DNA from 2 places in the Streptomyces sp. A01 genome. Region 1 is predicted to be linked to the other one. Evidence: predicted binding sites of a transcription regulator. Region 1 holds the regulator's gene; the other holds the start of a gene.
The links. Region 1 encodes HrcA, which represses chaperone genes, less so after heat shock. Its sites were predicted from a motif close to TTNGCACTCNGNNNNNCNGAGTGCNAA; they were not measured.

Region 1 (15,933 bases):
AGTGCTACGGCGGCGACATCTCCCGTAAGCGCAAGCTGCTGGAGAAGCAGAAGGAAGGCAAGAAGCGGATGAAGATGGTCGGCAGCGTCGAGGTGCCGCAGGAGGCCTTCATCGCGGTGCTCTCCTCCGACTCCGACGGCGAGACCAAGGCCAAGAAGTAGGCCGCGCGGCGGCACGGGCGGCGCCGGCGGGCGCGGCGGCGCCGTCGGCGTGCGGCGCGGTACGGCGGAAGCGGCGCCTCCCGTTCGCCGGCGTCCTCGCTTCCGCAGCTGTTGCCAGTGGGGCGGGGAAGCCGGGGAACGGCCTGTGAGCTGCCGTTGGGCCCGTAGCGCCGCCGCGCTGCGGGCCCAACGCATGTAACGGCCAACTATCTCGGATATCACTGTTTCAACAAGGCGGCCGTAGCCCCTTACGCGTCGGGGCGACGCCCTCTACTCTGATCTCTACTCGTAGGTTACTCACGAGTCACTAATGCTGTAGGCGGGCCCCGGAGGATGCCGTGACCGACTCCCAATCCCTGCTCGACAACCGGCCGCCGTCCCTGGCCGCCCTTTTCCTTGAGCGGGTCGAGGCGACGCCAGCGGCCGAGGCGTACCGCTATCCCGTTCCCGCCGCCTCCGGTGAGGGGCCCGACGACTGGCGGTCGCTGACCTGGGGCGAGTCCGCCACTCGTGTCTTCGCCATCGCGGCCGGTCTCATCGACCTCGGCGTGGTGGCCGAGGAGCGGGTCGCGCTGGCCGCGGCCACCCGGGTCGAGTGGATCTTCGCCGACCTCGCCGTGCTCTGCGCCGGAGCGGCGACCACCACCGTCTACCCGTCCACCAACGACGACGAGACGGCGTTCATCCTCTCCGACTCCGGCAGCCGGGTCCTGATCGCCGAGGACGCCGAGCAGCTGCGCAAGGCCCGCGCCTGCCGTGGCGACCTGCCCGCACTCGCCCACGTCGTGGTGATCAACGAGGAAGACGCGGTCGCGGCGGAAGGCGACCCCGAGGGCTGGGTGCTCTCGCTGGCCGAGCTGGAGCGGCGCGGCGCCGCGTATCTCGACAAGAAACCGGACAGTGTGCGGGACCGGGTGCGGGCCCTGCGCGCCGACCAGCTGGCCACGCTCATCTACACCTCGGGCACCACCGGCCGTCCCAAGGGTGTCCGGCTGCCGCACGACGCGTGGTCCTACATGGCGCGCGCGATCGAGAGCATCGACCTCCTCGCCGCCGATGACGTGCAGTATCTGTGGCTGCCGCTCGCGCACGTCTTCGGCAAGGTGCTCGTCGCCGGTCAGATCGCCGTCGGGCACACCACCGCGGTCGACGGCCGGATCGACAAGATCATCGAGAATCTCCCGGTGGTCAGGCCGACCTACATGGCGGCCGTCCCGCGGATCTTCGAGAAGGTCTACAACGGCGTCGCCTCCAAGGCGCGCGAAGGCGGCGGGGCCAAGTACAAGATCTTCCTGTGGGCGGCGGAAGTGGCCCGTGAGTACGCGAAGGTCTCCCAGGACAACTTCCGGCGTACCGGCACGACCAGCGTGCCGTTCGGGCTGCGCACCAAGCACGGCATCGCCGACAAGCTCGTCTACGCCAAGCTGCGCGACGCGTTCGGCGGCAGGCTCCGCGCGTGCGTCTCCGGTTCGGCCGCGCTCGCTCCCGACATCGGCTACTTCTTCGCGGGCGCCGGGATCAACATCCTGGAGGGCTACGGGCTCACCGAGTCCAGCGCCGCCAGCTTCGTCAACACCCATGACTACCGCACCGGCACGGTCGGCAAGGCGCTGCCCGGCCTGGAGGTGCGCATCGCGGACGACGGCGAGATCATGCTGCGCGGCCCGGGCATCATGCAGGGTTACCACGGACTGCCGGAGAAGACCGCTGAGGTGCTGGAGGCGGACGGCTGGTTCCACACCGGCGACATCGGCGAGCTGTCCCCGGACGGCTTCCTGCGCATCACCGACCGCAAGAAGGACCTGATCAAGACGTCGGGCGGCAAGTACATCGCACCGGCTGAGGTCGAGGGCCAGTTCAAGGCGGTCTGCCCGTTCGTGTCCAACATCCTGGTGCACGGCGCCGACCGGAACTTCTGCACGGCGCTCATCGCGCTCGACGAGCCGACCCTCATGGAGTGGGCGAAGGATCACGGCCTGGAGGGCAAGTCCTACGCCGAGGTGGTCTCCGCCAAGGAGACCGAGGAACTGATCGAGGGCTACGTCAAGCGCCTCAACGAGGGGCTCCAGCGCTGGCAGACGGTCAAGAAGTTTCGGCTGCTGCCACGCGACCTGGACGTTGAGCACGGTGAGCTGACGCCGAGCCTGAAGCTCAAGCGGCCCGTCGTGGAGCGGGAGTACGGGGCGCTCATCGAGGAGATGTACGCGGGCTCGCGCGAGGCGTAGCGCCCGGGGCCGCGCGCCCGGGTTGGCCGCGCGCCTCCCCGGGAACGGCCCGACCACGCGAGGGGGCCGGGGTGGCGAGGCCACCCCGGCCGCTGCCGTTCCCGGCCCCGCCGCCGTTCCCGCCGACCGGTATCGGCGGCCGCGGACGCGGAGCCGCAGTACGGGGCGCCGCCCCCCGCGGGCGCTCAGGCCAGGAGCTCTTCCAGGCTCTGCTCCATGCGCGCCACCCGGCGGCCCAGCTCCCGCACATCGCTCACGTTGCTGCGCGTCAGCTGGTTCTCGATCGCGGACAGCCGCTCCACCAAGTCCTTGAACCGCTCCTGGTCACGCAGCAGCAGACGCTGCAACTGCCGGTTCTTGCGGTGCAGATCGAGGAAGACATTGACCTTGGCGCGCAGCACCCACGGGTCGAACGGCTTGGTCAGGTAGTCCGCGGCCCCCGTCGCGTAACCCCGGAAGGCATAACCGGAGTCGGGGTCGGTGCCGGTCAGGAAGATGATAGGTACGTCCTTGGTCTGGTCGAGCCGTTTGATGTTGGCCGCGGTCTCGAAGCCGTCCATGCCCGGCATCAGCACGTCGAGCAGCACGACGGCGAACTCCTGACGGAGCAGCGCCTTCATGGCCTCCTCGCCCGATCTGGCGCGCACCAGCGGCTCACCCAGCGAGCTGAGCACGGCCTCCAGCGCTATCAGGTTGTCCTCCATGTCGTCCACGAGGAGGATGCTGGCCTTCTGGGTGGTCGTGGTCGTCGTCGCGGTGGTGGTTGACATCATGAGGGCCTCGTTGTGCTGTCAGGAGCAGCCTCGGGCGCTAGCAGGCCGAGAATCACGGTGAGCAGCAGGTCGATATCGACGGGCTTGGGGACGTACTCGGAGGCCCCGCAAGCGATCGACTTCTCCCGGTCGCCCGGCATCGCCTTCGCTGTCAGCGCGATGACGGGGCGGTTGGCGTGGCGGGGGTCCCGCCGGATGCGCCGGATCGTCTCGTAGCCGTCGAGTTCGGGCATCATCACGTCCATCAGGACGAGATCGACGTCCGGGTTCTTGGTGAGTGCCTCGATGCCTTCGAGGCCGTTCTCCGCGTACAGCACGGTCATGCCCACCCTTCCCAGGACATGGGTGAGGGCGAAGACGTTGCGGATGTCGTCGTCGACGACGAGCACCCGGCGGCCCGGCAGCACCTCGGCGGCGCGTCCGGTGCGCCAGCGGGCGAGCTGGTCGGGCTCCTGAGTGATGGCCGACTTCTCGACCACGTGGTGTTCGGTGAGCTCCGCGCTGGTTTCGCGTTCGGGATCGGCCTCGCCGGGCTCGCCGGGCCGGGACCGCGGCACGTACAGGGTGAAGGTGCTGCCGCGGCCTGGTTCGCTCTCGGCGCTGATCCGGCCGCCGAGCAGTCCCGCGATCTCCCGGCTGATGGACAGGCCGAGTCCGGTGCCGCCGTACTTGCGGTTCGTCGTGCCGTCGGCCTGCTGGAACGCCTCGAAGACCACGGCGAGCTTGTCCGGGGGGATGCCGATGCCGGTGTCGGTGACGGCGAAGGCCACGAGGTCCCCGTGCTCGGGAGGGCCGGTGCGGACGCGGTTGACGCGGAGTTCGACGCGGCCCGCGTTGGTGAACTTCACCGCGTTGGACAGCAGGTTGCGCAGCACCTGCTGAATGCGCTGTTCGTCGGAGTAGATCGAACGCGGCACGTTCTCGCCGACGGCGATGTCGAAGGCCAGGCCCCGGTCGATGGCGATCGGGCGGAAGGTGTCGTGGACGTAGTCGAGCAGCTTGACCAGTGGCAGCTTCTTGGGGCGGACGTCCATCCGGCCCGCCTCGATCTTGGACAGGTCGAGAATGTCGTTGATCAGCTGGAGCAGGTCGGAGCCCGAACGGTGAATGGTCGCCGCGAACTGCACCTCTTCCTCACTCAGGTGCTGGTCGGCGTTGTCGGCGAGCAGCCGGGCGAGGATCAGCAGCGAGTTGAGCGGCGTACGCAACTCGTGCGACATGTTCGCCAGGAACTCCGACTTGTACTGCGAGGCCGCCGACAGCAGCGCCGCCTTCACCTCCAGCTCGTCGTTCGAGCGGCGCAGCTCGGCCTGCTGCCGCTGAAGCTCGTCCGAGCGCTCCTGGAGCTGCTGGGCGAGCCGCTGGGACTCGCTCAGCAAGGATTCCGTCCGGGAGTTGGCGATGATGGTGTTCATCGCGACGCCGATGGTGGTGCCGAACTGGTCGAAGAACGTGAGGTGCACATCGGAGAAGCGGTAGAAGGAGGCGAGTTCGACGACGCCGAGCAGCTGGTCCTCGAACATGATCGGGATGATCACGATGCTGGCGGGAGCCGCCTCGCCGAGCCCGGAGTTGATGGTGATGTATCCCGGCGGGGCCTCCTCGATGAGGATGCGCTTCTTCTCCAGCGCCGCCTGCCGTACGAGTCCGTGGCCGGGCATGCCCGGGGTGTCCACGGTCGCGCCCGCCGCCGCTCCGTAGCCCGCGATGAACGCCAGGCCGCGCGTCGCCGACGACAGGGCGCGGTCGCCCGACCTGCCACCGCTGGCGTCGGCGCCCGTCTCGGCGAGGAAGAACGCGCCGTACTGGGCGTTCACCAACGGGGTCAGCTCGCGCAGGATCAGGTCGGCGACCTCCATCAGGTCGCGATGGCCCTGCATGAGGGAGGCGAGACGGGCGAGGTTGGACTCCAGCCAGTCCTTGGCCCGGGTGGTCTCGCGCAGGTTGGACACCATCAGGTTGATGTTGTCCTTCAGCTCGGCGACCTCGCCCCGGGTCTCGACGGTGATGGCCCTGGTCAGGTCTCCGGCGGCGACGGCCGAGGTGACCTCGGCGATGGCCCGCACCTGGGTGGTCAGGTTCGAGGCGAGCTCGTTGACGTTGGTCGTCAGGCTCTTCCACGTACCGAAGACGCCCTCGACCCGGGCCTGGCCGCCCAGCTGCCCCTCGCTGCCCACCTCGCGGGCGACGCGGGTCACCTCGGAGGCGAACGAGGACAGCGTGTCCACCATGGTGTTGATGGTGGTCTTCAGCTCCAGGATCTCGCCGCGCGCCGTCACGTCGATCTTCTTGGACAGGTCGCCCTGCGCCACCGCGGTCGCGACCTGCGCGATGTTCCGGACCTGACTGGTGAGGTTGTCGGCCATGAAGTTGACGTTCTCCGTGAGGTCTTTCCAGACTCCGGAGGCGCCTCTGACCTGGGCTCGGCCGCCCAGCTGGCCCTCGGTGCCCACCTCGCGGGCCACCCGCGTCACCTCGTCGGCGAAGCCCGACAGCTGAGCGACCATCGTGTTGACGGTCATCTTCAGTTCCAGCAGTTCGCCGGTCGCCTCGACCGTCACCTGCCGGGTCAGGTCGCCGCGCGCCACCGCCGTCGTCACCAGGGCGATGTCCCGCACCTGGGCGGTGAGCCTGGCGGCCATGGTGTTGACCGCCTCCGTCGTGTCGCGCCAGTTGCCCTGGAGGCCCTGCACCTTGGCGCGCCCGCCGAGCCGCCCCTCGGTGCCGACCTCGCGGGCCACCCGGGTGACCTCGCCGGTGAACAGGGAGAGCTGGTCGACCGTGCGGTTCACGGCACGGCCCAGACGCCGCAGGTCGCCCCGTAACTGCCGGGTGCCGTCGTGGAGATCGACCCGCTGCGACAGATCCCCGCTCGCCACCGCGTCCAGCACCCGGGTGGCGTTGGTCGCCGGAATGGCCAGTGCGTCAAGGAGCGAATTGGCCGCGTGCACGTTCGTCGCCCATGACCCCTGACCAGGGCTGGAGGTCAGGCGCTCGTCGAGCCGCCCGTGCCGTACGACCTCACGGCGCACGCGGGTGAGCTCCTCGCTGAAGTGCTGGCTGCGCGCCGCGAGCCGGTTCAGGGCGGCGTTCAGCTCAGCCGTCAGTCCCTCGGGCGGCTCGGCGGGATCGGCGATCCGCACGTTGAACTCACCGTCACCCAGTGCGGCGAGCGCTGCGAGCAGCGGCCGCAGCTCGGAGACCCGCACCCAATCGCCTTCCGATGGGGGAATCGCCCCCGGTGGGGGGATCGAGGCGAGGTTGGGCGCGGTTGTGGCCGTACGTGTCGTATCCATGCTCATGGCGGCCCACTTACGTCACTCGGTGCATATGGGCGCGGTCAGTCTGTCACGCTGTCGGGGTCGGAATCGGCGCTATGCCGGAACTGATCAGGAGCCGCAGGGTCCGGGCGGTATTTTCCGTCCGGCAGAGCGGTGAGGGAAATGCGCCCGGCGCTGACGATCAGCGCGGACGCGAGCACGGGAAGGAACCCCCGTGGGAGCAAGCAGGAACGTAAGAGTCAACTCGGGCATGGAGGTGAGCCCGGGTGCGCAACCGGACGTGGGCGTGGACATGGGGTCTGGCGCGATGGTGGCCGCGAGCCGTGGCATGGGTGTAGTAGCTCGGACGGGCGCGCGCAGGGGGCTGAGCGCCGGCAGCGCGCCCCCGCGCCCCGGTGCGCGGGCAGGAGGCGCCGAGCACGACTGCCGCACCAGCCTCCCGGGGAACCTGATGGCCGCCTCCGCCGGGCGCCAGTTCGTCCGCGCCGCCCTCGCCGACTGGACGGCGCTCGGCCTGCCGGGCACCGAGCTGATGACCGAGCAGCCGGCCGACGACGCCGTGCTGTTGGTGAGCGAGCTCGTCACCAACGCCGTCGTGCACGCGGGTACCGGCGTGGAACTGCGCTGCGAGCTGGAACCCGCCGGTTCCGACATGGCGAACCCGGCGCTCTACGTCGAGGTGACCGACCATCACCCGACCCGCGTGCTGAGGGGGCAGCCTGTCACCACGGGCACCCAGTCAGCCTCCGAGCACAGGCCGGACGGCGGAGGCGACGGAGGCCCGAGAGGAAGCGCGGGCCATCTCGACGGGGCCGGCACCACGGGAACGTCACAGGACGTCAGCCTCGGAGGCGAGCGCGGCGGCAGCGGCCTGCGGCTGGTCGCCACCATCGCCGAGTCATGGGGAACGATTTACCGAAGAACCAGCAAGTCCGTATGGTTCCGGCTGCCCCTCGGCGCGCTCTCCCACGCTTCCGAGAACGCCCCAGCCGAGCCGTCGGACGACGCGTTGCCCCACCCATCAGGCCAGGGCCGCGGCACCCCGCGCGAAGCAACCGAATGCGAGGTGACCGAAGCAGGCGTCACCGAAGCAGGCGTCACCAGAGCAGACGTCACTGAGGCTGCGGGCACCGACGAAGACGCGGGCAAGCTCGCCCTCCAGCGCGACCTGCGCGTCACGGAGATCCTGGCGCCCGCCCCGCTCCGCGTGGCCCTCCGCCGCTGCGCGCCCGACTGGGTCAGCCACGGCGCGCTGTCCTTCCTCGCAGAGGCGTCCGACCTGCTGGCCGGGCAGTTCGACGAGGACAAGGTCGCCTCCCTCACCGGGCAGCTGCTCGTCCCCAGGCTCGCCGACTGGTGCGCGGTGTGGCTGGAGACCGGGGACGCGCGCCCACGGCTGGCCCGGGTCTGGCACGCGAGCGAGACCCGCATGGCGGAGCTGCGCAGCCTGGTCGAGAAGCACCCGCCCCGGATGCCCGCCGCCGTGCAGGGCCGCGCCATCGCGTGGCCGTGGCCCAGCGCCCCGTCCGCGTACGGCCCCGGCGGCGCGGCGCTCGCCTGCCGCCTGGTCGCGGGCGGCCGCGAGGTGGGCACCCTGCTGCTCGGCCGCAGCGGGCTAACCCGCATCCCGGACGAGGTCGTCGGCCTCATCGAGGACTTCGCGCGCCGGGTCGCCCTCGCGCTCGCCTCCGCCCGCCAGTACACCCGGCAGGCGACGATCAGCGAGGTGCTCCAGCGCGGACTGCTGCCGAGCGCGCTCGCCGAGATCCCCGGGATGCGGACGGCCGTCGTCTACGAACCGACCGGCGGCACCTGCGCGGGTGGCGACTTCTACGACGTCTTCCCCGCCGGGGACGGCCGCTGGTGCTTCGCGCTCGGCGATGTGTGCGGCAACGGCCCCGAGGCGGCCGTCGTGACCGGCCTGGCCCGCCCGGTGCTGCGGCTCCTCGCCCGGGAGGGGTACGGCGTCGCCGAGGTCCTCGACCGGCTCAACCGCACCCTCGCCGAGAAGGCCGTGGAGGCGGCGGCGGCGGCCGTCGCGGGCGAGGGCCCTGGCGAGTCCCGCTTCCTGTCCCTGCTGTACGGGGAGCTGGTCCCGTACGGGAACGAGCCGCGCGGACCGGGTGCGAGCGCCCCGGCGGACACCCCGGCGGACACTTCATCGGACACCTCCGGCGCGGGCGCCCCGGCGGACGCGTCCGGGGCGGACGACGAGGCGGCGACGGGCGGCGCCGTGCGCTGCACCCTGGCGAGCGCCGGGCATCCGCTGCCCCTGCTGCTGCGGCCCGACGGCGAGGTGGTGGTCCGCGCGGTCCCGCAGCTGCTGCTGGGAGTCATGGACGAGGTGCGGTACGAGAGCGAGAGCTTCGACCTGCTGCCGGGCGACTCCCTGGTGTGTGTCACGGACGGCGTCACGGAGCGCAAGTCCGGGACCATGCAGTTCGACGACGACGGCGGTCTGGCGAGGGCGCTCGCCGCGTGCGGAGGGCTGAGCGCCGAGGACATCGCCCAGCGGGTACGCCGCGCCGTCCACGCCTTCGCCGCCTCACCGCCCAACGACGACCTGGCCATGCTGGTGCTCCAGGCCCGCTAGAGCGCTGCCGCGCTGGGCCGCCGCTCGCTGCCCGGCGCCCCGTCACGCCCGGCGTGCGGCCCGGCGCCCTCCCGCCCGTGCGCCCCCAGCCCTGGGGCCCTCCCCAGCTCAGCCCTGGGCGCGCCGGTTCGTGGCCAGGAGCTCCGGCCGCGATGGCGGAGAATGGGACGTATGCCTTCCGTACTGCCCGATGGTGAGCCCATGCCCGATGACGGGGCGCTGCCCGGTCACGCCCTGGAGGGCGCGGGGACCCGGCCCCTCGGGTTCTACCTGCACGTTCCGTACTGCGCGACCCGCTGCGGATACTGCGACTTCAACACCTACACCACCAGCGAGCTGCGCGGCTCCGGCGGTGCGCTCGCCTCCCGGGACAACTACGCCGACATGGTCGTGGAGGAGATACGCCTGGCCCGCAAGGTGCTCGGGGACGACCCACGCCAGGTCGAGACGGTCTTCGTCGGCGGCGGCACCCCGACCCTGCTCGCCGCGCGCGACCTGGGGCGGATGCTCGCCGCCATCCGCGACGAGTTCGGCCTGGCGCCCGGCGCGGAGATCACCACCGAGGCGAACCCGGAGTCCGTCGACCAGCGCTACCTCGCCGAACTGCGCGAAGGCGGCTTCAACCGGGTCTCGCTCGGCATGCAGAGCGCCCGGCAGCACGTTCTGAAGGTGCTCGACCGCACCCACACCCCGGGCCGCCCAGAGCGCTGCGTCGCCCAGGCGCGTGCCGCGGGCTTCGAGCACGTCAACCTCGACCTGATCTACGGAACGCCGGGGGAGAGCGACGCGGACTGGCGGGCCAGCCTGGACGCGGCCCTGGGCGCCGAGCCGAACCACGTGTCGGCGTACGCGCTGATCGTTGAGGAGGGGACCCAGCTCGCCCGGCGCATCCGGCGCGGCGAGGTCCCGATGACCGACGACGACGTGCACGCGGACCGGTACCTGATCACCGAGGAGACGCTGTCAGGCGCGGGTTTCCGCTGGTACGAGGTCTCGAACTGGGCGACGACCGAAGCGAGCCGCTGCCGCCACAACGAGCTGTACTGGCGGGGCGCGGACTGGTGGGGCGCGGGGCCCGGCGCGCACAGCCACGTGGGCGGCGTGCGGTGGTGGAACGTGAAGCACCCCGGCGCGTACGCGCAGGCGCTCACCGAGGGCCGTTCCCCCGGCGCGGGCCGCGAGATCCTGGCCCCCGAGGACCGGCGCGTCGAACGCATCCTGCTTGAGCTGCGACTGTCCGACGGCTGCCCGCTCGACCTCCTCGCCCCGGCGGGCCTGGCAGCCTCGCGCCGCGCCCTGACGGACGGCCTGCTGGAGCCCGCCCCGTACGAGGCGGGCCGCGCCGTGCTGACGCTGCGCGGACGGCTGCTGGCGGACGCGGTGGTCAGGGATCTGGTGGACTGATCACTCGCGGGAGTGAATGCCCACGTTCGCGCTGACCCCGCGCCTACGCTGTTCCTGGGCTGCCACTAAAGAACGCGGCGGATGTGGAGGGCCACGGAGATGACCGCTGTGGATGATCACCGGATGACTGAGCTCTTCGAGAACCTGGAGGTTCCCGAGGGCGTCAAGGTGGAGCTCCTCAGGGGAGAAATCGTGATGGTGGCCGGACCGGATCTGGTCCATAACCTGATCGTGCAGGCCGTGCAGGACGAGATCCCGCGCGATCGCTGGCACCGGCTGCAGACGCAGGACATCGCGATCCCGGGTGAGGTCAGCGAGCCGCAGCCGGATCTCGTGGGTCATGGAACAGGGGGCGTTCGACGGCCCCGGTCGCCTGGTTCCGGCGCCTGCGGTCACCCTGGTCCTGGAAGTGGTCTCGAAGGCCAGCGCCCACCGGGACTACAGGCTCAAGCGCTCGGTCTACGCGGCGGGAGGCGTGCCCGCGTGTCTGATCGCCGACCCGTTCACCGCGGCATGCGTCCTGCTCACCGAGCCCGTCGGTGCAGGAGAAGAGGCCGACTACCAGGTCGAGCGCACGGTCAAGTTCGGTGATCCGGTGCCGGTCGACGTGCTGGGCATCTCGCTCGACACCAGTGGATTCCGGACCCTCGGCTGAGACGACGAAGCCGCGAGTCCCCGGCTGCCGTGCCCGGTCGGCCGGTCGGCCGGTCAACTGATCAGCCGGTCAGCCGGGTTGCGTGACAAAGTCGATCAGTTCCTCCACCCGGCCCAGCAGTGCCGGTTCCAGGTCCCGGTAAGAGCGCACCGAGCCCAGGACGCGCTGCCAGGCGGCGCCCGTGTTCTGCGGCCAGCCCAGGGAGCGGCACACGCCCGTCTTCCAGTCCTGGCCGCGCGGGACGGACGGCCAGGCCGGGATGCCGACCGAGGAGGGCTTCACCGCCTCCCAGACGTCGATGTAGGGGTGGCCGACGACGAGGGTGTCGGGATTGGTGACCTCCGCCGCGATCCGGGATTCCTTCGAGCCGGGAACCAGATGGTCGACCAGGACGCCGAGGCGGGCGTCAGGGCCGGGCGAGAAGGAGCGGACGATGGCGGGAAGGTCGTCGATGCCCTCCAGGTACTCCACGACGACCCCCTCGATGCGCAGGTCGTCGCCCCATACGCGTTCCACCAGTTCCGCGTCGTGGCGGCCCTCGACGTAGATGCGCCCGGCGCGGGCGACCCTCGCGCGCGCCCCCGGCACGGCGAGTGAGCCGGAGGCCGTACGGGCCGGTGCCGCCTGCCGGGGCTGCGTGCTCGGTCGTACGAGGGTGACGGGGCGGCCCTCCAGCAGGAAGCCGCCCGGCAGCAGGGGGAAGACCCGGTGCTTGCCGAAGCGGTCCTCCAGCGTGACGGTCGGGCCTTCGGCGGTCTTCTCGCAGCGGATCACCGCGCCGCAGAAGCCCGAGGTGACCTCTTCCACCACCAGGTCCGCCTCGGCCGCGACCTCGGGGGCGGGCTTCGACTTCTTCCACGGCGGGGTCAGATCGGGCCCGTAGTGTCTGCTGCGCATGGGCCAGACGATAGCTTCCGGGCAGTCGCCGCGGGCCCGCGGCCACGTCGTTCACCATGAGCTCCCCGCGCCGGCGGCCCCGCGGGGAAGGCCCGGCGAGCCCCCACGCGCACCGCCCGGACGCATGCGCTCCCGCGTACGCACTCACGCCGTACACATCCGCGCCGTACGCGCTCACACCGTCCCGAAGCGCTCGGCGAGTGCGTCGCGCTGCGCACGAACGAAGGCCGCGTCAACGACCGCCCCGTGCCCCGGCACATAGACCGCGTCCTCCCCGCCCAGCGCGAGCAGCCGGTCCAGCGCGGCCGGCCACTGGCTGGGGACGGCGTCCGGGCCCGCCTGCGGCGCGCCGGACTCCTCCACCAGGTCGCCGCAGAAGACCACCTCGGGCGGTCCTTGGACCAGTACGGCGAGGTCGTGCCCGGTGTGCCCGGGGCCGACGTTGGCCAGCAGGACCTGACGGCCACCGAGGTCGAGGGTGAGTTCGCCGCAGACCGAGTGCTGGGGGCAGACGAGAAGGTCGGTGGCCTCAGCCGCCGCGTCCGGCTCGACACCCTCCCGTACCGCCTCCTCGCGCAGCGCGTCCCGCTCCCGTGGCAGCAGCGCCGCGAGTCCGGCCGCCCCGTAGACCTGGACACCGGCGAAGGCGGCGGTGCCGAGGACATGGTCGAAGTGCGGGTGGGTCAGGGCCACGTGCGTGGTGCGGCGGCCGAAGAGGGCGTGGACCTGGCGCCGGATCTCGGCGCCCTCACGGAGCGTGGCCCCGGTGTCCACGACGAGCACGCCCTCGGGGCCGGCGATGGCCCCGGCCGTCGCGTCCCAGCCCGGCAGCCGTCGCCGGGCGACACCGGGCGCGAGCTGTTCCCAACCGTGCCGGTCGTCACCGTGCCGGTCGTCGGCTTCCGCACTGCTCTCCATACGGAGACGCTAGCTCGGGCTCCGGCCCCCCGCCCGGTCGGGCGGCAGGGCCGATTCCCGGCCGCTCGCGCCGTACAGACCGGGGCCGCCCTTGCCCCGATGGCGGCAGCCCGCCGTACACTGGCCCAGGGGATTTGGCACTCGGGACGGGTGAGTGCCAGGAAAAGTCCCCTGATACACGGTTTGGACTGGGAGGTGTGCGCGATGCTCAGCGAACGCAGACTTGAAGTGCTGCGCGCCATCGTCCAGGACTATGTCGGCACGGAGGAGCCCGTGGGCTCCAAGGCGCTCACCGAGCGGCACCACCTGGGCGTCTCCCCGGCTACCGTGCGTAACGACATGGCGGCGCTGGAGGATGAAGGATTCATCGCCCAGCCGCACACGAGCGCGGGCCGTATCCCCACGGACAAGGGCTACCGGCTCTTTGTGGACAAGCTCGCCGGTGTGAAGCCGCTGTCGTCGCCCGAGCGTCGCGCGATCCAGAACTTCCTGGACGGCGCGGTCGACCTGGACGACGTGGTGGGGCGCACGGTGCGGCTGCTGGCGCAGCTGACCCGGCAGGTCGCCGTCGTGCAGTATCCGTCGCTGACCCGCTCCACGGTGCGTCATGTCGAGCTGCTCTCGCTCGCCCCGGCACGCGTCATGCTCGTGTTGATCACCGATACCGGTCGCGTGGAACAGCGGATGGTGGACTGCCCGGCGCCGTTCGGTGAGACCTCGCTCGCCGACCTGCGGGCGCGGCTGAACAGCCGGGTCGTGGGGCGGCGGTTCTCTGACGTGCCGCAGCTGGTGCAGGACCTGCCGGAGTCGTTCGAGCAGGAGGACCGTGGCGCGGTCTCGACGGTGCTCGCCACCTTGCTGGAAACACTGGTCGAGGAGACGGAGGAGCGGCTGATGATCGGCGGCACCTCCAACCTGACCCGGTTCGGACACGACTTCCCCGTCATGATTCGTCCGGTGCTTGAGGCGCTGGAGGAGCAGGTCGTGCTGCTCAAGCTGCTAGGCGAGGCGAAGGATTCGGGCATGACCGTACGAATCGGTCATGAGAATGCTCACGAGGGCCTGAACTCCACATCCGTCGTCGCTGTCGGCTACGGTTCGGGCGACGAGGCAGTCGCAAAACTCGGCGTGGTCGGACCGACCCGCATGGACTACCCCGGAACGATGGGAGCGGTACGCGCAGTGGCACGTTACGTCGGACAGATCCTGGCGGAGTCGTAAGTGGCGACGGACTACTACGCCGTCCTGGGCGTGCGGCGCGATGCCTCGCAGGACGAGATCAAGAAGGCGTTCCGCAGGCTCGCACGCGAGCTGCACCCGGACGTCAACCCGGACCCGAAGACCCAAGAGCGGTTCAAGGAGATCAACGCCGCCTACGAGGTCTTGTCGGACCCGCAGAAGAAGCAGGTCTACGACCTCGGTGGCGACCCGCTGTCCAACGCGGGCGGTGGCGGCCAGGGCGGCTTCGGCGCCGGCTTCGGCAACTTCTCCGACATCATGGACGCCTTCTTCGGCACCGCGTCGCAGCGTGGACCGCGCTCGCGTACGCGGCGCGGCCAGGACGCCATGATCCGGCTCGACATCGAGCTGGACGAGGCGGCGTTCGGCACCACGAAGGAGATCCAGGTCGACACGGCCATCGTGTGCACGACCTGCACCGGCGAAGGCGCCGCGCCAGGCACCTCGGCGCAGACCTGTGACATGTGCCGTGGACGGGGAGAGGTCTCGCAGGTCACGCGGTCCTTCCTCGGCCAGGTGATGACGTCGCGGCCCTGCCCCCAGTGCCAGGGCTTCGGCACCGTGGTCCCCACCCCGTGCCCGGAGTGCGCGGGCGACGGGCGCGTACGGTCCCGCCGTACGCTCACCGTCAAGATCCCCGCAGGTGTGGACAACGGCACCCGCATCCAGCTCGCAGGCGAGGGCGAGGTCGGGCCCGGCGGCGGCCCGGCCGGCGACCTCTACGTGGAGATCCACGAGGCGCCGCACGCGGTCTTCCAGCGCCGGGGCGACGACCTGCACTGCACGGTCACCATTCCGATGACGGCGGCGTCGCTCGGCACGAAGGTGCCGCTGGAGACGCTCGACGGCGTGGAGGAGATCGACATCCGCCCGGGCACGCAGTCCGGCCAGTCGGTCCCGCTGCACCAGCGCGGCGTCACCCACCTGCGCGGCGGCGGCCGGGGCCAGCTGATCGTGCACGTCGAGGTACTGACGCCGAGCAAGCTCGACCCGGAGCAGGAAGAGCTGATGCGACGGCTCGCCAAGCTCCGCGGCGAGGAGCGGCCCACCGGCGAGTTCAAGCCGGGGCAGCAGGGGCTGTTCTCGCGGCTGAAGGATGCGTTCAACGGTCGCTGAGGCGTGGTGGTCTGCTGTTGGTCGCTGAGCTGTGGCTTGTGGGGCTCTGGTGTGTTCCGGCCGGGGGTTCGGGGGGTGTCCCCCGGGGGTTGGGGTAAGCCGGGGCAGCAGGGGTTGTTCTCGCGGCTGAAGGATGCGTTCAACGGTCGCTGAGGTATGGCCTGCGGCCGGGTTCAGCGGCTGCTGAAGTCATGCGCGTACCAGACGGTGCGGCGCCCTGTGCGCCGCACCGTTCGCGTGCGGGCGCATGGGTGCGGTGTGCCCGGCCGGGCACGGGCGAAAGGCCGCTGGGCGCGGTCGGCGGGCACCCGGCGACTGGGCGTACTGGGGGGTTACCTGTTGGCGCGACGGCCGTGACACGATGTCGCCATGTCCTCCGCGCTGACCGATCTCTACCGGTATCCGATCGTGCAGGCCCCCATGGCGGGTGGCGCCTCGCGTCCGCAGCTCGCCGCCGCCGTCAGTGCGGCCGGGGGGCTCGGCTTCCTCGCCGCCGGCTACAAGACGCCGGAGGCCATGTACGAAGAGATCAAGCATCTTCGCGGGCAGAGTGACCTGCCGTTCGGCGTCAACCTGTTCATGCCGCAGCCCGCCACGGTCGACTGGTCCGCCATCGCCGTCTACCGCGAGCAGCTCGCGGGCGAGGCCGCGTGGTACGAGACTCCGCTGGG
Region 2 (15,933 bases), on a different contig from region 1:
GTGGTGTCGCCCGTGGAGACGTCCACGACGCCGACCGTGCGCCGGGTGGTGCCCGCGATGGGAACCAGCTCATCCGTGATGTCCGGGCAGTTGGCGAGCTGCTCGCGCAGCGCCGCGCCCGTCGCGCCGCCGACCAGTCCGGTGGCGACGGTCTCGTGGCCCAGTGCGGCCAGCACCCGGGCGACGTTGAGGCCCTTGCCGCCGGGCCGCTCGGTGACCTCCGACACCCGGTGGCTGTGGTGCACACGCAGGTGCGGCACCTGGTATGTGATGTCGAGGGCAGCGTTGAGTGTCACGGTCAGGATCACTGCGGCCTCCCCCTCCCCCTCGCTGGTGGTCGTGACGTCGCCCCTGGCGGTCGGCCTGGTGACGCGCCGTGGGGCGGGCGGGTCCGGACCCGGACCCGCGGAACCCATGGCGCGGGCCGTGGAGCGGTTGGCTGTCTGGCTGCGATCATGCCAAAACCCTGGCGGTTGGCCCACCCCTGTGGGCCAACCGCGCAGGGTCGTCGCTGTCTGTCACCCCGACGTCCGCGACCCTGCCGTTCAGGGGTTCGGCTCGGCTGCCGTACGGAAATGACCGGGTCAGGAGGCCCGCAGCGCGCATCGGTGTGTGTCAGTACGCGGGTGTCAGTGTGCGGCAGCGGGCAGGGGGACCACCCACTGCCCGCGCCGCATGACGCCGACGAGTGCGAAAGCGTCATCGAGGACGACGAGGTCGGCGTCCTTGCCCGGTTCCAGGGAGCCGACCCGGTCGGCGACGCCGAGCACCCGGGCCGGGGTGCTGGACAGCGCGCACACGGTCTGCTCGACGGACAGCTTGTCGATGGTCACCGCGCGTCGGAACACCGTGTCCAGGGTGAGTGTGGAGCCCGCGATCGACCCCGCCGTCGGGCCGTCGCCGATCCTGGCCACACCGTCCTTGACCTCGACCTTCATCGGGCCCAGCGGATACCAGCCGTCGGCCATCCCCGCCGCGCCCATCGCGTCCGTGATGAAGGCGACGCGCTCGGCGCCCGCGCTGCGGAACGCCAGCTCCAGGGTCGCCGGGTGCAGATGCGTACCGTCGTTGATCAGCTCTACGGTGACCCGCTCGTCCTCAAGCAGCGCGGCGACCGGGCCGGGGGCGCGGTGCAGCAGCGTCGGCATCGCGTTGAACAGGTGCGTGGCGACGCTCGCGCCCGCCTCGATGGCGTCCCGCGCGGCGTCGTACGTCGTGTCCGTGTGGCCCACGGCGGCGATGACCCCGGTGTCGACCAGCAGTCGCACCGAGTCGAGGCCGCCGGGAAGCTCCGGCGCCAGCGTCATCATCTTGGCGGTGCCGCGCGCCGCGTCGATGAGCTTGCGAACGTCGGCGGGGTCGGGGTCGCGCAGCAGCGTCGGCTCGTGCGCGCCGCAGCGGTCGGGCGAGATGAAGGGGCCCTCGAAGTGGATGCCCGCCAGTTCGCCCTGCTGGACCAGCTCCGAGAGCACGTGGGCCTGACGGGACACCTCATCGAGGTCACCGGTGACGGTGGAGGCGAGCATGGTCGTCGTGCCGTGCCGGCGGTGTGTGCCGACGACCGTCATCGCCTCATCCGCCGTCCCCGACGAGAACGAGGCACCGCCGCCGCCGTGCACATGCATGTCGACGAAGCCGGGCACCACCCAGTGCCCGGGTGCCAACTCCAGGCGGGTGGCCCCTGCCTGACCGCCACCACTGCCGCCCCCGCCCCCGGTCGCGGCCGCGGTCGCGGACCCGGCGTCCGGCGCCGCGCCGGACTCGTCCGCTCCGGCGGCGACGATGTGGCCGTCTTCGACCGTCACCTGCCCGGCGTCGACGATTGCGGTCGGCAGCACCACCCGGGCGCCCGCGAGAACTGTTCGTCCGGCCATCAGGCGGTTACCTCCGTGGAGAGAAGATCCCAGGCGAGCAGACCCGCGCCCAGGCATCCGGCGGTGTCCCCGAGGGCCGCCGGGACGATGTCGGGGAGCTGCTGGAACGTGACGCGGTCGGCGATGGCGGTGCGCAGCGGCAGCAGCAGCGTGTCCCCGGCCTCGGCGAGCCCGCCGCCGATGATCAGACGCCCGGGGTCGAGCAGGGTGATGGCGACGACCAGCCCGTCGGCGAGCGCGGCGACGGCCTCGTCCCACACCGCGAGGGCGCGCGGGTCGCGGGACTCGACGGCCTTGGCGCAGTCGGCGGCGTCCGCCTCGGGGTCGCCGACCGCGGCTGCCCAGGCGCGGCTCACCGCGGCGGCGGAGGCCACCGTCTCCAGGCAGCCGAGCTGACCGCAGCCGCAGCGCGGCCCGCCGGGCCGCACGACGACATGGCCGATCTCGCCCGCGTAGCCGTGCGCGCCGGCCTCGACGCGGCCGTTGATGCCGATGGCCCCGGCGATGCCGGTGCCGAGCGGTACGAACATGAACCGGTCGGTGCCCTCACCCGCCCCGATCCGCCCCTCGGCGAGGCCACCGGTCCTCACGTCATGGCCGAGGGCGACGGGGATCGCGTCCAGCCGCTCGGAGAGCAGCGCGCGCATCGGCACGTCGCGCCAGCCGAGGTTGGCCGCGTACACCGCGATCCCTGACACGTCGTCGACGATGCCGGGCACGGCCACTCCGGCCGCCGAAGCCCGCTCGCCGTACCGTTCCTGCCCGACGTCCCGCAGTTCGGCGGCGAAGTCGAGGATTCCGGCGACCACGGCCTCGGGACCGCGCTCGCGTGCCGTCGGCCGCCGAGCCGTATGCAGCAGCTCGCCGTCCGCCCCGACCAGGGCGGCCTTCATTCCTGTGCCGCCCACATCCAGGGCGATGACGTGTTTCACGAGAGACAGTCTCGCGCGATTCCCCACTAGAGGTCTAGGCCACTCAACGAGCGGAGTGGCGCCCGCGCGGACCCCGCTGACCGGGGCTGACCGGCGGCCGAGCCGCCCGGCAGGAGCGACGAGCCGCCCGGCCGGCTGTGAGACGCCACACGGACAGCGCACACCAGAACCCGTTCCGTGCCGTATTTGGCCCGTATATCGCCGCATATGGAGGCGCGGGGAGGCGGCACGCGGGCCCGCACCCGTTCGGAGCCCCCGCTTAACCTGGTCGCCAGGTCTGCGACACGCACCGGGGGCGCGGCACGGGCGGCTCGTTCCATATAGACCGATACCGAAGCGATATCCGGTGTGGTGTAGACCTTAGAGGGGTGTGCGGGGGAGACTCGCAACTCGTGCCGGAGCGTGACGCTCCGGCAGATTCCAGGAAACGAACAGAGCACGAGGGTGGGTACCAAGCTGTGCAGCGGCGGCGGTTCTTGGGTCTGACGGCGGCTGGCGCCGCCACGGCGGCGATGGCACCCGCGCTCACCGCGTGCGGCAGCGGCTCAGGCTCGGGTGACGTCACGCTGAAGCTGGTCGCCGCCGACTACGGCGACAGCAACACCAACAGCTCCCAGAACTACTGGGGCGAGCTGGCCCGCGCGTTCGAGGCCAAGAACGACGGCATCAAGATCGACGTCAACGTCCTCAGCTGGACCGACGTCGACAAGAAGATCGCCGAGATGGTCAAGAACGGCGAGGACCCCGACCTGGCCCAGTTCGGCTCGTACGCCGACTACGCCGCGGCGGGCAAGCTCTACCGCGCCGACCAGCTGCTCTCGATCCGCACCCAGGCGGCCTTCGTCTCCTCCCTCGCCCACGCGGGCGAGGTCAAGCGCGTGCAGTACGGCATGCCGTTCGCCTCCAGCACCCGGCTGCTCTTCTACAACAAGACGCTCTTCGACAAGGCGGGCATCACCGAGGCCCCCAAGAGCTGGGACGAGCTGAAGGCGGCCGCCGTCAAGCTCAAGGCCAGCGGGGTGAAGATCCCCTACGGTCTGCCGCTCGGCCCCGAAGAGGTTCCGGCCGAGGCCCTGTTGTGGGTGCTCAGCGGCGGCGGTGGCTACACCGACGCCAACGGCAGCTACACCCTGGACTCGCCGGAGAACATCAAGACCCTGGAGTGGCTGCGCGACGAACTCGTCGGCGAGGACCTGACCGGCCCCGACGCTCCCGGCCGGGTCAACCGGCAGGACGTCTTCGACGCGTTCACGCGTGGGGAGGTCGGCATGCTCAACGGGCACCCGACGCTGATGAAGCAGGCGTCCGGCCACGACATCGACTACCGCATGGCGCCGCTGCCCACCATCGACGGCGAGCCGAAGCCGACGATGGGTGTCGCCGACTGGATGGCGGCCTTCAAGCGCAACGGCAACCGCAAGGAGATCGGCCGCTTCCTGGACTTCGTCTACCGCGAGCAGAACGTCATCGAGTTCGCAGGGAAGTACCAGCTGCTCCCGGTGACCAGCGCCGCCTCCGAGACGATGAGCCGCGACCCCCAGTACAAGAAGACCTGGCAGTTCATCGAGGGACTGGAGACCGCGCAGTTCTACCCGTTCGACAAGACGTCGTGGTCGCAGGTCAGCAGCCGCCTCAAGGAGAAGCTGGGGAGCACCGTGACGAAGGGCGGCGACCCGGCGACCGTGCTCGGCGAGATCCAGCGCGAGGCCGATGCCACGGAGAACGCGGACGGTTAGGTTGGGTGGCGTGACTCAGCCCGACGACCCCACGGCCACCGGGCCCGCGCACGAGCGCCCCGAGCCTGCGGCGGACCCGGACCCCGCGAGCCCCGCAGATCCAGTGGCCCCCGCAGATCCAGCGGGCCGCGTAGGCTCCGCCGGTCCGGCCGGTCCCGTTCCTGACGGTCCGGCCGGTCTCTCCGACCGTGACCGCGCCGTGCTCGCGGTGGAGCGGCGCGGCTGGTCAGGGCCCGGGGCCAAGGAGCGCGCGATACGGGAGCGGCTCGGCATCTCGCCGACCCGCTACTACCAGCTGCTGAACGCCCTCCTCGACGACCCGCGAGCGCTGGCGCACGACCCGGTGACCGTCAACCGCCTCCGCCGCGTACGAGACGCCCGCCGCGCCCGCCGCTGACGCCGCCGGACCTACCTCGTAAGGCGGGACCGGCGGCCCGAAGACGAAGACCTCCCTCTCGGACCTGTCGCCACCTCTCGGCACCCACTCTCCTCACCGCGCTTCACCCGCGTATCCCCCGGTCGTGGTGACCCGTCACCGCACTAGCCCGACACGCCGGGCGCCACCCCGGTAGGGTCAGCCCATGGGCATTCCCGTCCCCTCCACCGCCGCAGGCCGTGATGGCCTCGCCGCGTTGCTCGGGCGGCCCGAAAGGGCCGTCATCGCTCTCGACTTCGACGGCACGCTCGCAGAGATCGTGCCCGACCCCGAACAGGCCCGAGCACACCCGGCCGCCGTGCCCGCGCTCTCCCGGCTGGCCCCCCTTGTCGGCACCGTGCTCGTGCTCACCGGACGCCCCGCCGGGGTCGCCGTGCGCTACGGGGGCTTCGCCGGAGTGGCGGCCCTGGAACACCTGGTGGTCCTCGGCCACTACGGAGCCGAGCGGTGGGACGCGGCCAGCGGCGCGATCCACACGCCCGCCCCGCACCCGGGCGTGGCCGCCGTCCAGGCCGAACTCCCCGGCGTACTCGACGACGCCGGAGCGTGGCGCGGCGCCTACGTCGAGGACAAGGGGCGCGCCATCGCCGTGCACACCCGCCGCGCCGACGACCCGCAGGCCGCCTTCGAACTGCTGCGCGCGCCACTGAGCGCCCTCGCCGAGCGGCATGGCCTCGTCGTCGAGCCGGGGCGGCTCGTACTGGAGCTCCGCCCGCCCGGCATCGACAAGGGCGTCGCGCTCGCCGAGTTCGCCGGGGACGTGGACGCGGAGACGGTCATGTTCGTGGGCGACGACCTGGGCGACCTCGCGGCGTTCTCGACGGTGGAGAAACGCAGGTCGGAAGGGCAGCCCGGGCTGCTGGTATGCAGCGGAAGCAACGAGGTCACCGAGCTCGCCGAGCGCGCCGACCTGGTCGTGGACGGGCCGCCCGGTGTGGTCGGGCTCCTGTCCGCCCTCGCGGACGAACTCGCCGGTCGCTGAGGCCCTCCGGCCGCCTGCGGATCGTCTACCAGGCGGGATCGTGCGGCGACCTGGCCGGTCGCGACAGGTCGTGCAGCGCCTCCAACTGCTCCACGAACCACGCCTGCGGCGGCAGTGCGGTCGCCGCGGAAGCGAGTCGCTTTGTGCGCTGGGCTCGTTCGCCGGGCTCCATCAGCAGCGCCTCGTGCAGCGCCCGCGCCGTCGCGCCCACGTCGTACGGGTTCACCGGCAGGGCGTCCTCGCCCAGCTCGGCGTAGGCCCCGGCCTCCCGGGAGAGGACGAGCGCGCATCCCTCGTCCGAGACGACGGGCACCTCCTTGGCGACCAGGTTCATGCCGTCCCTGATCGGGTTCACCAGCGCCACGTCGGCGAGCCGGTACGCGGCGAGGGAACGCGCGAAGTCGTCCTTGACGTGCAGTGCCACCGGCGTCCAGCCCGGCGTGCCGAACTCGTCGTTGATCGCGTCGGCGACCCGCCGCACCTCCGCCGTGTAGTCGCGGTAGACCGCGAGGTCCTGGCGCGAGGGGTAGGCGAACGCGATGTGCACCACCTGCTCCCGCCACTCCGGGTGGTCGACGAGCAGCCGCCGGAAGGCGAGCAGTCCGCGCACGATGTTCTTGGACAGCTCCGTACGGTCCACCCGGACGATGGTCTTCCGCCCGGCGCCCACCTGCTCGCGCAGCGCGGCCAGCCGCTCCTCCACGTCCGCCCTGTGCGACCGTTCCCGCAGGAACTCGGCGTCCGCGCCCAGACCGTGCACCCCGAGCTGGGTGTCCCGCCCGTCGAGGCTGACGATCAGCCCGTCCGCCCTGTCCCGTCTGACCTCGGCGCCCAGCACCCGCGCACAGCATTCGGCGAACGCCTCGGCCCAGCGCTGGGTGAGGAACGCCGCGCGGTCGCCGCCGAGGATGCCGCGCAGCACGGCGGCGGCGACGTCGTCCGGTAGCAGCCGGTAGTAGTCCGGCGGGGCCCATGGCGTATGCGAGAAGTGACCGATGCGCAGGTCGGGGCGGCGCTCGCGGAGCAGGCCGGGGACGAGTGTCAGATGGTAGTCCTGCACGAGGACGGCGGCGCCCGGCGCGGCCTCGCGGGCGAGGGCATCGGCGAAGGCCGTGTTGTACGCCTCGTACGCGGCCCATTCACTCCGGAACTCGTCGTCGAAGGCGGGCTCCAGAGGGGTCTGGTAGAGCAGGTGGTGGATGAACCACAGCACCGAGTTGGCGACGCCGTTGTACGCGGCGGTGAACACGTCCGGTTCGATGTCGAGCATCCGGACGCGCTGGCCGCCACTGTCGGCGGTGTCCAGCAGCGCCCCCGCCCGGCCGCCCACCACCGGGGGCATCGAGGCCGCGTCCGCGTCCGGTGCGTGGCCCGCGGCGGCCTGGCCGTCGCCCGCCTGCCGCAGTGCCGCCTGCCGGACCGCTTCGCGGTCGCCGTCACCGAGCGCGGCGCACACCCAGATCGCGTCCGCGTCAGCGCCGATCGCCGAGAGGCCGGAGACCAGCCCGCCGCCGCCGCGCTTCGCCGTCAGCGCGGGCAGGCCCGAACGCGGCGGTGCGTCCGGTGGCGGGCCCGACGACGCGAGGGAGTACGACACGGGGCCCCGGTTCGAGGCGACCAGCACCTTGGCGCCCCGTTCAGGGACGGCATCCCGGCCGGAAACGGCACCTCGCTCGGATTCGGCAAAGCCCTGATCGGAGTGCGCGGAGACCATGACGCGAGCTTAGCCAGTCACAGATCCGCTCAAACGTACGGCCGTGTTACGTCTCGTGGTCGCCGTCCTCACCACCCCGCCCCGCCCCTCACGCCCGAGGCACCATGCCGCCCCGCCACGGACCCGGGGACCGGCGTGACCAGCCACATCGCACCCGCGGTCGGCGACGCTCGGTCAGGGTCTCCCTCTTCGGGGTGTCCGCCGCACCATGCGTGCCCGGCATCGGGGCCCGGTCAGGGGCGCGGGGAACTGCGCGACCGGCCACGACGCACCCGCGGTCCGCGACGCGCGGACGGGGGTGAGGGGCGCGGGGAACTGCGCGACCAGCCACAACGCACCCGCGGTCCGCGACGTACGGACAGGGGCTCCCCTCGCAGCAAGATCAACAAGAACCGCCGGCCACGGCCTACGCGGCGCGGCGTTCCGCGTACTCCGGTATCTCGATCATCGGCGGCCGTTCCTCGGTGTCCACATCATGCGTACGCGGCTCAAAGCCGCCGTCCGCGCCCCGCGCGAACTGGGTCAGCCGCGGGCGTACCAAGTGGCCACGCGTCAGCCGAAGTTGGGCCGTACGGTAGATCGCGGCGGCCATCCGGCCCAGTGCCTGGCCGTCCTGGTGCCGGTGTCTGCGTACGCCCACGTCGACCTGGGCCAGGGCGTCAAGACCGACGGTGTGCAGGGAGTCCACGAGAAGGCCGAGCTCGACGCCGTAGCCGACGGGGAAAGGCAGCCGTTCCAGCAGGGAGCGCCGCGCCGCGTACTCGCCGCCGAGCGGCTGGACGAACCCCGCCAGCTGCGGCCAGTGCAGATTGAGCAGCGGGCGCGCGACCAGCTCGGTCACCCGGCCGCCCTGCCCCGGGCCGACGCGGTCCGCGCCGCCAGGGCCCTCCGGATCGCCGAGGGGCCGGTCGTACATGGCCTTCACGAACTGCGTCTCCGGGTCGGTCAGCAGCGGGCCGACGATGCCGGAGACGAACGTGGAGGAGAAGTCGCGCAGGTCCGCGTCCACGAAGCAGACGATGTCGCCGGTCGTCGCCAGCAGCGACCGCCACAGCACCTCGCCCTTCCCGGGCACGGCGGGCAGCCGGGGCAGCAGGCTGTCGCGGTGCACCACCCGCGCGCCCGCCGCCTCGGCCACGGCGGCCGTGCGGTCGGTGGAGCCGGAGTCGAGCACCACCAGCTCATCGACGAGCGGAGCGGCGACCATCAGATCGCGCCGGATCGCCGCGACGATCGCGCCGACCGTCGCCTCCTCGTTCAGCGCGGGGAGCACGACGCTCACCGTGGTGGCGCCGGCCCGCTTCGCCGCGAGGAGCCGGCCGAGCGGACGGTCGGCAGCGGACCAGGACCGGCTGCTCAGCCAGTGCTCCACCTCTTCCAGCACCTGCGTGACTCCTTTGCCCGCCTGGAGGGCGGTCGATGGCCCGTCTCAGCGGCGGGCGGTGTTACGTTCATCTCGCGTTGCGGACGACTATCTCAACCGCCGCGACCTTCAGTTACAGTCTTGAACAACGCGGACGACCCTCGCATGCCGGGGTCATCACGCCGACAAATGCCTGGCTCCAAGGAGTCCAGCGCCATACCGCTCATCCAGAGGGGCAGAGGGAACGGCCCGTTGAAGCCCCGGCAACCCTCCCGCCGGTCTTGCCTGACCGTCGCTTGACGAACACCCGCAGTGGTGGCCCGCCAAGCCCGGTCCCATCAGGCGAGGCTCCCGGTGGGGAAGGTGCCAATTCCGTCTCGTGGCGAAGTCCGTCGCGGGGAAGATGAGGAGAAAGGGCCTCGCCTCCATGGCTGTGCAAGCCACTGAAAGCACCGCGGACACCACCGCCCCCACCCCTGCCACGACCGGCTCCGGCTCCGCGCCGGGCGCCGTGGATCTCGGCCCCGCCGCAGCGCTCTCCTGTCGCGAGTGCGGCCAGCGCTTCGGCCTCGGCCCGATCTTCGCGTGCGAGGAGTGTTTCGGGCCGCTTGAGGTCGCGTACGACCTGCCCAGCGGCGACCCCGAGGCGCTGCGCCAGCGCATCGAGGCAGGACCGAACAGCATCTGGCGGTACGCGCCGCTGCTGCCGGTGCCCGCCGACGTCGCGGACAAGCCGAACCTGAACCCCGGTCTCACCAAGCTCGTCAAGGCCGACCGTCTCGCCGGGGAACTGGGCGTCACCGGCGGTCTGTACGTCAAGGACGACTCCGGGAACCCCACCCACTCCTTCAAGGACCGGGTCGTGGCCATCGCCGTCGAGGCGGCTCGCGCCTTCGGCTTCACCACCCTGTCCTGCTCGTCGACCGGCAACCTGGCGGGCGCGGTCGGAGCCGCGGCCGCCCGTTCCGGCTTCCGCTCCTGCGTGTTCATCCCGCACGACCTGGAGGCGGGCAAGGTCGTCATGGCCGCCGTCTACGGCGGTGAGCTGGTCGGCATCGAGGGCACGTACGACGACGTCAACCGCTTCTGCAGCGAGCTGATCGGCGACCCGGCCGGTGAGGGCTGGGGCTTCGTCAACGTCAACCTCCGGCCGTACTACGGCGAGGGCTCGAAGACGCTCGCCTACGAGATCTGTGAGCAGCTCGGCTGGGAGATCCCGGACCAGATCGTCATCCCGATCGCCTCGGGATCGCAGCTCACGAAGATCGACAAGGGGCTGAAGGAGCTGATCAAGCTCGGCCTCGTCGAGGACAAGCCGTACCGGATCTTCGGCGCGCAGGCCGAGGGCTGCTCGCCGGTCTCCCGGGCCTTCAAGGACGGCCACGACGTCGTACGGCCCGTGAAGCCCGACACCATCGCCAAGTCGCTGGCCATCGGCAACCCGGCCGACGGCCCGTACGTGCTGGACATCGCGCGCCGCACCGGCGGGGCGGTCGAGGACGTCAACGACGAGCAGGTCGTCGACGCGATCAAGCTGCTGGCCCGCACGGAGGGGATCTTCGCTGAGACCGCGGGCGGGGTCACCGTCGGCGTGACGAAGAAGCTCATCGAGAACGGGCAGCTCGACCCGGCCCTGACGACCGTCGTCCTCAACACCGGCGACGGCCTCAAGACCCTGGACGCGGTGGCGCCGACGACGGGCCCCTCCGCGATCATCCGCCCCACCCTTGACTCGTTCCGAGAGGCTGGCCTCGCATGAGCGTCAACGTTCGCATCCCGACCATCCTGCGCACCTACACCGGCGGCAAGGCCGAGGTGAGCGCCGAGGGTGCGACCCTCGGCGCGGTGCTCGCCGACCTGGAGAAGAACCACCAGGGCATCGCGGCGCGCGTGCTCGATGACCAGGGAAAGCTGCGCCGCTTCGTCAATGTGTACGTCAATGACGACGACGTGCGCTTTGCCGAAGGACTGGAGACGGCCACCCCGGACGGCGCGGACATTTCGATCATTCCGGCGGTAGCCGGAGGCTGACAGCTCGAATTCGCCATTGTGGCGAGAATTGCCCCGTCCGCTTATAAGTGGACGGGGCAATTCCGTATTGGGAACCGCGATACAGTTGGGGCGATCCCCCTCCGGCCCCTCCTCACGCGTGTGCCGACCGCATATGAGAACCCGTCAAAATGTGCGTGAAGTGTGTGTATGTTTTGTCGGGTAGATCCCGTTATGTCTGGCCCGAGTTGCCCGTAACTGGATGGAATTACCCACCTATCGCCGATCGGCCATGCCCAGAATTCTCGTCCGATTGACCTGTTGCTCTGGGCATCTGGCCAGATACATTCAGCGGCGGTCGACGCGTTCCGGCGCACGCCCTCCGGGGTTCCTTCTGCCGAAAGCAGGGGATTCTCAGAGGGTGAGGTCTGACCCGGGTCCGCGGAGTGCGGTCCTGCGCAAGGGCCAGCAATAGGGGAGTTAGGAATGGCTCAGGGCACCGTCAAGTGGTTCAACGCGGAGAAGGGGTACGGCTTCATCGCGGTCGACGGTGGTGCGGACGTGTTCGTCCACTACAGCGCGATCCAGATGGACGGTTACCGCACCCTTGAGGAAGGCCAGCGAGTGGAGTTCGAGATCTCGCAGGGTCAGAAGGGGCCGCAGGCGGACATGGTCCGCGTGGCCGGCTGAGCGCCGACCGACTGCAGCGCGAAGAAGGGCCCGCATCCCCGGCTGGGGGGTGTGGGCCCTTCGCGTGCGCCGGGTGCGTGCGCCACGCGCCCGCGACCTCCAGTGCGTCACCCCGCCCGTGGGGGCTGGTCGCGGGCCGAGGGCCGGCCGGGGTCCGTTCCCGCTCGTTGCAGGTGCGTACGGCGAAACGTTCCGCGTCGTCCGTGGAGACCGCCGATGCCGTCGCCGGGGCGTCGGACGGGTGCCGTTCACCCCGAACGAGACCCCGGAGCCGCTTGCACTCGATGGGGTCGAGTGCTAATCATTGGCGTTAGCACTCTGATGTCGAGAGTGACAGCAGGACCGGGTCGGTGAGGCCCGCAGGCCGGGCGGGGCAAGGAACCGCGCGGCAGGCTGGCCGTCCGTCGCGGGCGCCGTGCGCGGTCCGGAGTATCCACCCTCCCCCAGCCTCCGGCCGGGGGGACCCCCAGTCCTGGGAGGACCACTTCACATGGCCAAGATCATCGCGTTCGACGAGGAGGCACGGCGCGGTCTCGAGCGCGGGATGAACCAGCTCGCCGACGCCGTCAAGGTCACCCTCGGCCCCAAGGGCCGCAACGTCGTCCTCGAGAAGAAGTGGGGCGCCCCCACGATCACCAACGATGGTGTTTCCATCGCCAAGGAGATCGAACTCGAAGACCCGTACGAGAAGATCGGCGCTGAGCTGGTCAAGGAGGTCGCCAAGAAGACGGACGACGTCGCCGGTGACGGCACGACGACCGCGACCGTCCTGGCCCAGGCGCTGGTCAAGGAGGGTCTGCGCAACGTCGCCGCGGGCGCCAACCCGATGGCCCTCAAGCGTGGCATCGAGAAGGCCGTCGAGGCCGTCTCCGCGCAGCTGCTTGAGCAGGCCAAGGATGTGGAGACCAAGGAGCAGATCGCTTCGACCGCCTCCATCTCCGCCGCCGACACCCAGATCGGCGAGCTCATCGCCGAGGCGATGGACAAGGTCGGCAAGGAAGGCGTCATCACCGTCGAGGAGTCGCAGACCTTCGGTCTTGAGCTTGAGCTCACCGAGGGCATGCGCTTCGACAAGGGCTACATCTCCGCGTACTTCGCGACGGACATGGAGCGTATGGAGGCGTCCCTGGACGACCCGTACATCCTGATCGTCAACTCGAAGATCTCCAGCGTGAAGGACCTCCTTCCGCTGCTGGAGAAGGTCATGCAGTCCGGCAAGCCGCTGCTGATCATCGCTGAGGACGTCGAGGGCGAGGCCCTGTCGACCCTGGTCGTCAACAAGATCCGTGGCACCTTCAAGTCCGTCGCCGTCAAGGCTCCGGGCTTCGGTGACCGCCGCAAGGCCATGCTCGGCGACATCTCCATCCTCACCGGTGGCACTGTCATCTCCGAGGAGGTCGGCCTCAAGCTGGAGAACGCGGGCATCGACCTGCTGGGCCGTGCCCGCAAGGTCGTCATCACCAAGGACGAGACGACCATCGTCGACGGTGCCGGCGACAGCGAGCAGGTCCAGGGCCGCGTCAACCAGATCCGTGCCGAGATCGAGAACTCGGACTCGGACTACGACCGCGAGAAGCTCCAGGAGCGCCTGGCGAAGCTGGCCGGCGGCGTGGCCGTCATCAAGGCCGGTGCCGCCACCGAGGTCGAGCTCAAGGAGCGCAAGCACCGCATCGAGGACGCGGTGCGCAACGCCAAGGCCGCCGTCGAAGAGGGCATCGTCGCCGGTGGTGGCGTGGCCCTGATTCAGGCTTCCTCGGTCTTCGAGAAGCTTGAGCTCGAAGGTGACGAGGCCACCGGTGCCCAGGCCGTGCGCCTGGCCCTGGAGGCCCCGCTGAAGCAGATCGCGGTCAACGCCGGCCTTGAGGGCGGCGTCGTTGTGGAGAAGGTGCGCAACCTGACCCCGGGTCACGGCCTCAACGCCGCGACCGGCGAGTACGTCGACCTGGTCGCCGAGGGCATCATCGACCCGGCGAAGGTCACGCGTTCCGCCCTGCAGAACGCCGCGTCGATCGCCGCGCTGTTCCTCACCACCGAGGCCGTCATCGCCGACAAGCCTGAGAAGGCTTCTGCGGCGGGCGCTCCGGGCGGCATGCCGGGCGGTGACATGGACTTCTGATCCGGCCCCCTGGGCGTCTCCTCGCCGCAGGCTGGTGAGGAGGACGGATCGGCTGTTCCCGTCTCGTACGGACCGAGGGCGGCACCCCTTTCGCGGGGGTGCCGCCCTCGGGCGTTTTACGGGGATGCGAGCGGGCGTTCTACGGGGATGCGAGCCTCGGCTGCCCGCGTTCCCGAGCCACCTCCGGCGCCCCGCGTCCGCGGCCTTCCCGGGGCTCTCTGGCCGCCCCGGGGCGCGGTTCCGCGCCCTTGCCGCAAGCTCCTGTGGCGCGCCGGGTGTACCGGCCGCGCCGCCCTCGCGCTCGCCCTCGCTCGTACGCACATGTTTGCGTTCGCGTCGATGCGGACTGCCGGCGGCGACTACCGGATCGGGCTTCGACTCCGGGCTTCTGGTGGTCCGGGCTTCGGGTCCGGGCGTCTGGCGGGCGGTCGCGTGCCTACGCCGCCTATGCGGCTACGCGGTGCCCGCCGCGCGGAGAGCGGCGCGCAGATGGCCGTGCGCGTCGGCGAGGAGCCGACCGGCGGTCGGCCCGTCCACGTCGGCGAGGAGGGTGAGGATCGCGTCCTTCACCTCGCCGTTCGTGGCGAGCAGCGCCTCCTCGATCGCCGCGTCCGACGCCCCGGTGGCGAGCGCGACGATGCGGCGGGAGCGGGCGCGCAGCTTCTCGTTCGAGGCGCGGACGTCCACCATGAGGTTTCCGTAGGTCTTGCCGAGCCGGATCATGGTGATCGTCGAGATCATGTTGAGCACGAGCTTCTGTGCCGTGCCCGCCTTGAGCCGGGTGGAGCCCGTGAGCAGTTCCGGGCCGACGACGACCTCGATGCCGTGGTCGGCGGCCGCGGCGAGCGCCGAGCCCGCGTTGCAGGAGAGGCCGACCGTCAGCGCACCCCGCGTACGGGCGTGCTCGACGGCGCCCACGGCGTACGGGGTGCGCCCGGAGGCGGAGACGCCGACGACGGTGTCCCGCGCGGTGACGTGCAGCGCGTCGAGGTCGGCGGCGGCCAGCTCCTTGCTGTCCTCGGCCCCCTCGATGGACGTCACCAGCGCGGACGGGCCGCCCGCGATGAGGCCGACGACCTCGTCGGGGCTGGTGTTGAAGGTGGGCGGGCACTCGCTCGCGTCGAGCACTCCGAGGCGGCCCGCGGTGCCCGCGCCCGCGTAGACCAGCCGCCCGCCACGGGCCATCCGCTCGGCCACGCCGTCGATCGCGGCGGCGATGGCGGGGAGCTGGGCGGCCACGGCGGCGGGGACGGTGGCGTCCTCACCGTTCATGATGCGGGCGATCGCGAGAGTGTCGAGCTGGTCGATCTCCGCGAGCTCGGGGCGGAACGCCTCGGTGGTGAGGGTGTCGAGTTGGGCGCGTAGCTGACCGTCGTCGGCGCTGGAGTTCATGGCGGCAGAGACTCTTTCTGGGCGGGTGCGGGTGCGGGTGCGGGTGCGGACGTGGTGCGGGGAGAAGCTCGGGGCGCGCGCGGTGTGACAGGGCGCGGGCGGATCGATGACCGCTTCAGCCGGCACGCACGGCGCGGTGCGGTGCGGCACGGGCGACATGGCACGGTACGAGCGACATGGGAGGGCACGGTCACCGGTCTGTCCGCCTCCGCGCCCGTGTCCCTGCCGGTCCCTGCCCGTATCCCTGCCCGTGTGCCTGCCTGCGTGCCTGCCTGTGTCCCCGGCGGCGGATCACGCACGCGCGGCGGAGCGAGTCACGTACGCGGTCAGCCGGGCCGGGGGCCATGAAGACGGGTCAGCGGTTGTGGCGGGGCGGGTTGTGCCGGTGCGCGAGCGCTTCGTACGAGGCCGACAGCGCCGGGGCGGCGGTCTCGTAGGTGCGCTGGGCGACGCCTATGAACAGGCAGTCCACGACCAGCAGCTGGCTCGTACGGCTGGACATCGCCGCCGGGCGCAGCTCGCTCTCCCGCGCGGTGGAGGTGGTCAGGATGAGGTCGGCGTACTGCGAGATCTCGCCGTCCGGGCGGCCGGTGATCGCGACGGTCGTCGCGCCCCGGTCGAAGGCGGTGCGCAGCGGCTCGATGACATCGGTGGTGCGACCCGAGTGGGTGATCGCGATGGCGACATCTCCGGGGCCCAGCTGGACGGC

Region 2: the regulator HrcA is predicted to act here: its motif matches at 11,991-12,017, upstream of groL (chaperonin GroEL).

Annotation. Positions count from the first base shown of each region.
Region 1 covers NZ_JBWLKN010000011.1:22,441-38,373, forward strand. Annotated here, with positions in the region: gene lepA (translation elongation factor 4) at 1-161, shown strand, start outside; gene AC5P1B_RS16695 (AMP-dependent synthetase/ligase) at 500-2,386, shown strand; gene AC5P1B_RS16700 (response regulator) at 2,572-3,156, opposite strand; gene AC5P1B_RS16705 (ATP-binding protein) at 3,156-6,368, opposite strand; gene AC5P1B_RS16710 (SpoIIE family protein phosphatase) at 6,892-9,033, shown strand; gene hemW (radical SAM family heme chaperone HemW) at 9,205-10,437, shown strand; partial or broken gene AC5P1B_RS16720 (Uma2 family endonuclease) at 10,537-11,092, shown strand; gene AC5P1B_RS16725 (DUF3097 domain-containing protein) at 11,162-11,989, opposite strand; gene AC5P1B_RS16730 (MBL fold metallo-hydrolase) at 12,164-12,907, opposite strand; gene hrcA (heat-inducible transcriptional repressor HrcA) at 13,112-14,128, shown strand; gene dnaJ (molecular chaperone DnaJ) at 14,129-15,262, shown strand; gene AC5P1B_RS16745 (nitronate monooxygenase) at 15,632-15,933, shown strand, end outside.
Region 2 covers NZ_JBWLKN010000006.1:175,379-191,311, reverse strand. Annotated here, with positions in the region: gene AC5P1B_RS10320 (1-phosphofructokinase family hexose kinase) at 1-308, opposite strand, end outside; gene nagA (N-acetylglucosamine-6-phosphate deacetylase) at 630-1,874, opposite strand; gene AC5P1B_RS10310 (ROK family protein) at 1,874-2,806, opposite strand; gene AC5P1B_RS10305 (extracellular solute-binding protein) at 3,265-4,542, shown strand; gene AC5P1B_RS10300 (DUF3263 domain-containing protein) at 4,553-4,939, shown strand; gene otsB (trehalose-phosphatase) at 5,124-5,960, shown strand; gene AC5P1B_RS10290 (alpha,alpha-trehalose-phosphate synthase (UDP-forming)) at 5,986-7,674, opposite strand; gene AC5P1B_RS10285 (glucosyl-3-phosphoglycerate synthase) at 8,081-9,058, opposite strand; SAM riboswitch class I at 9,258-9,447, shown strand; gene thrC (threonine synthase) at 9,465-10,796, shown strand; gene AC5P1B_RS10275 (ubiquitin-like small modifier protein 1) at 10,793-11,068, shown strand; gene AC5P1B_RS10270 (cold-shock protein) at 11,513-11,716, shown strand; gene groL (chaperonin GroEL) at 12,207-13,832, shown strand; gene murQ (N-acetylmuramic acid 6-phosphate etherase) at 14,286-15,224, opposite strand; gene AC5P1B_RS10255 (MurR/RpiR family transcriptional regulator) at 15,580-15,933, opposite strand, start outside.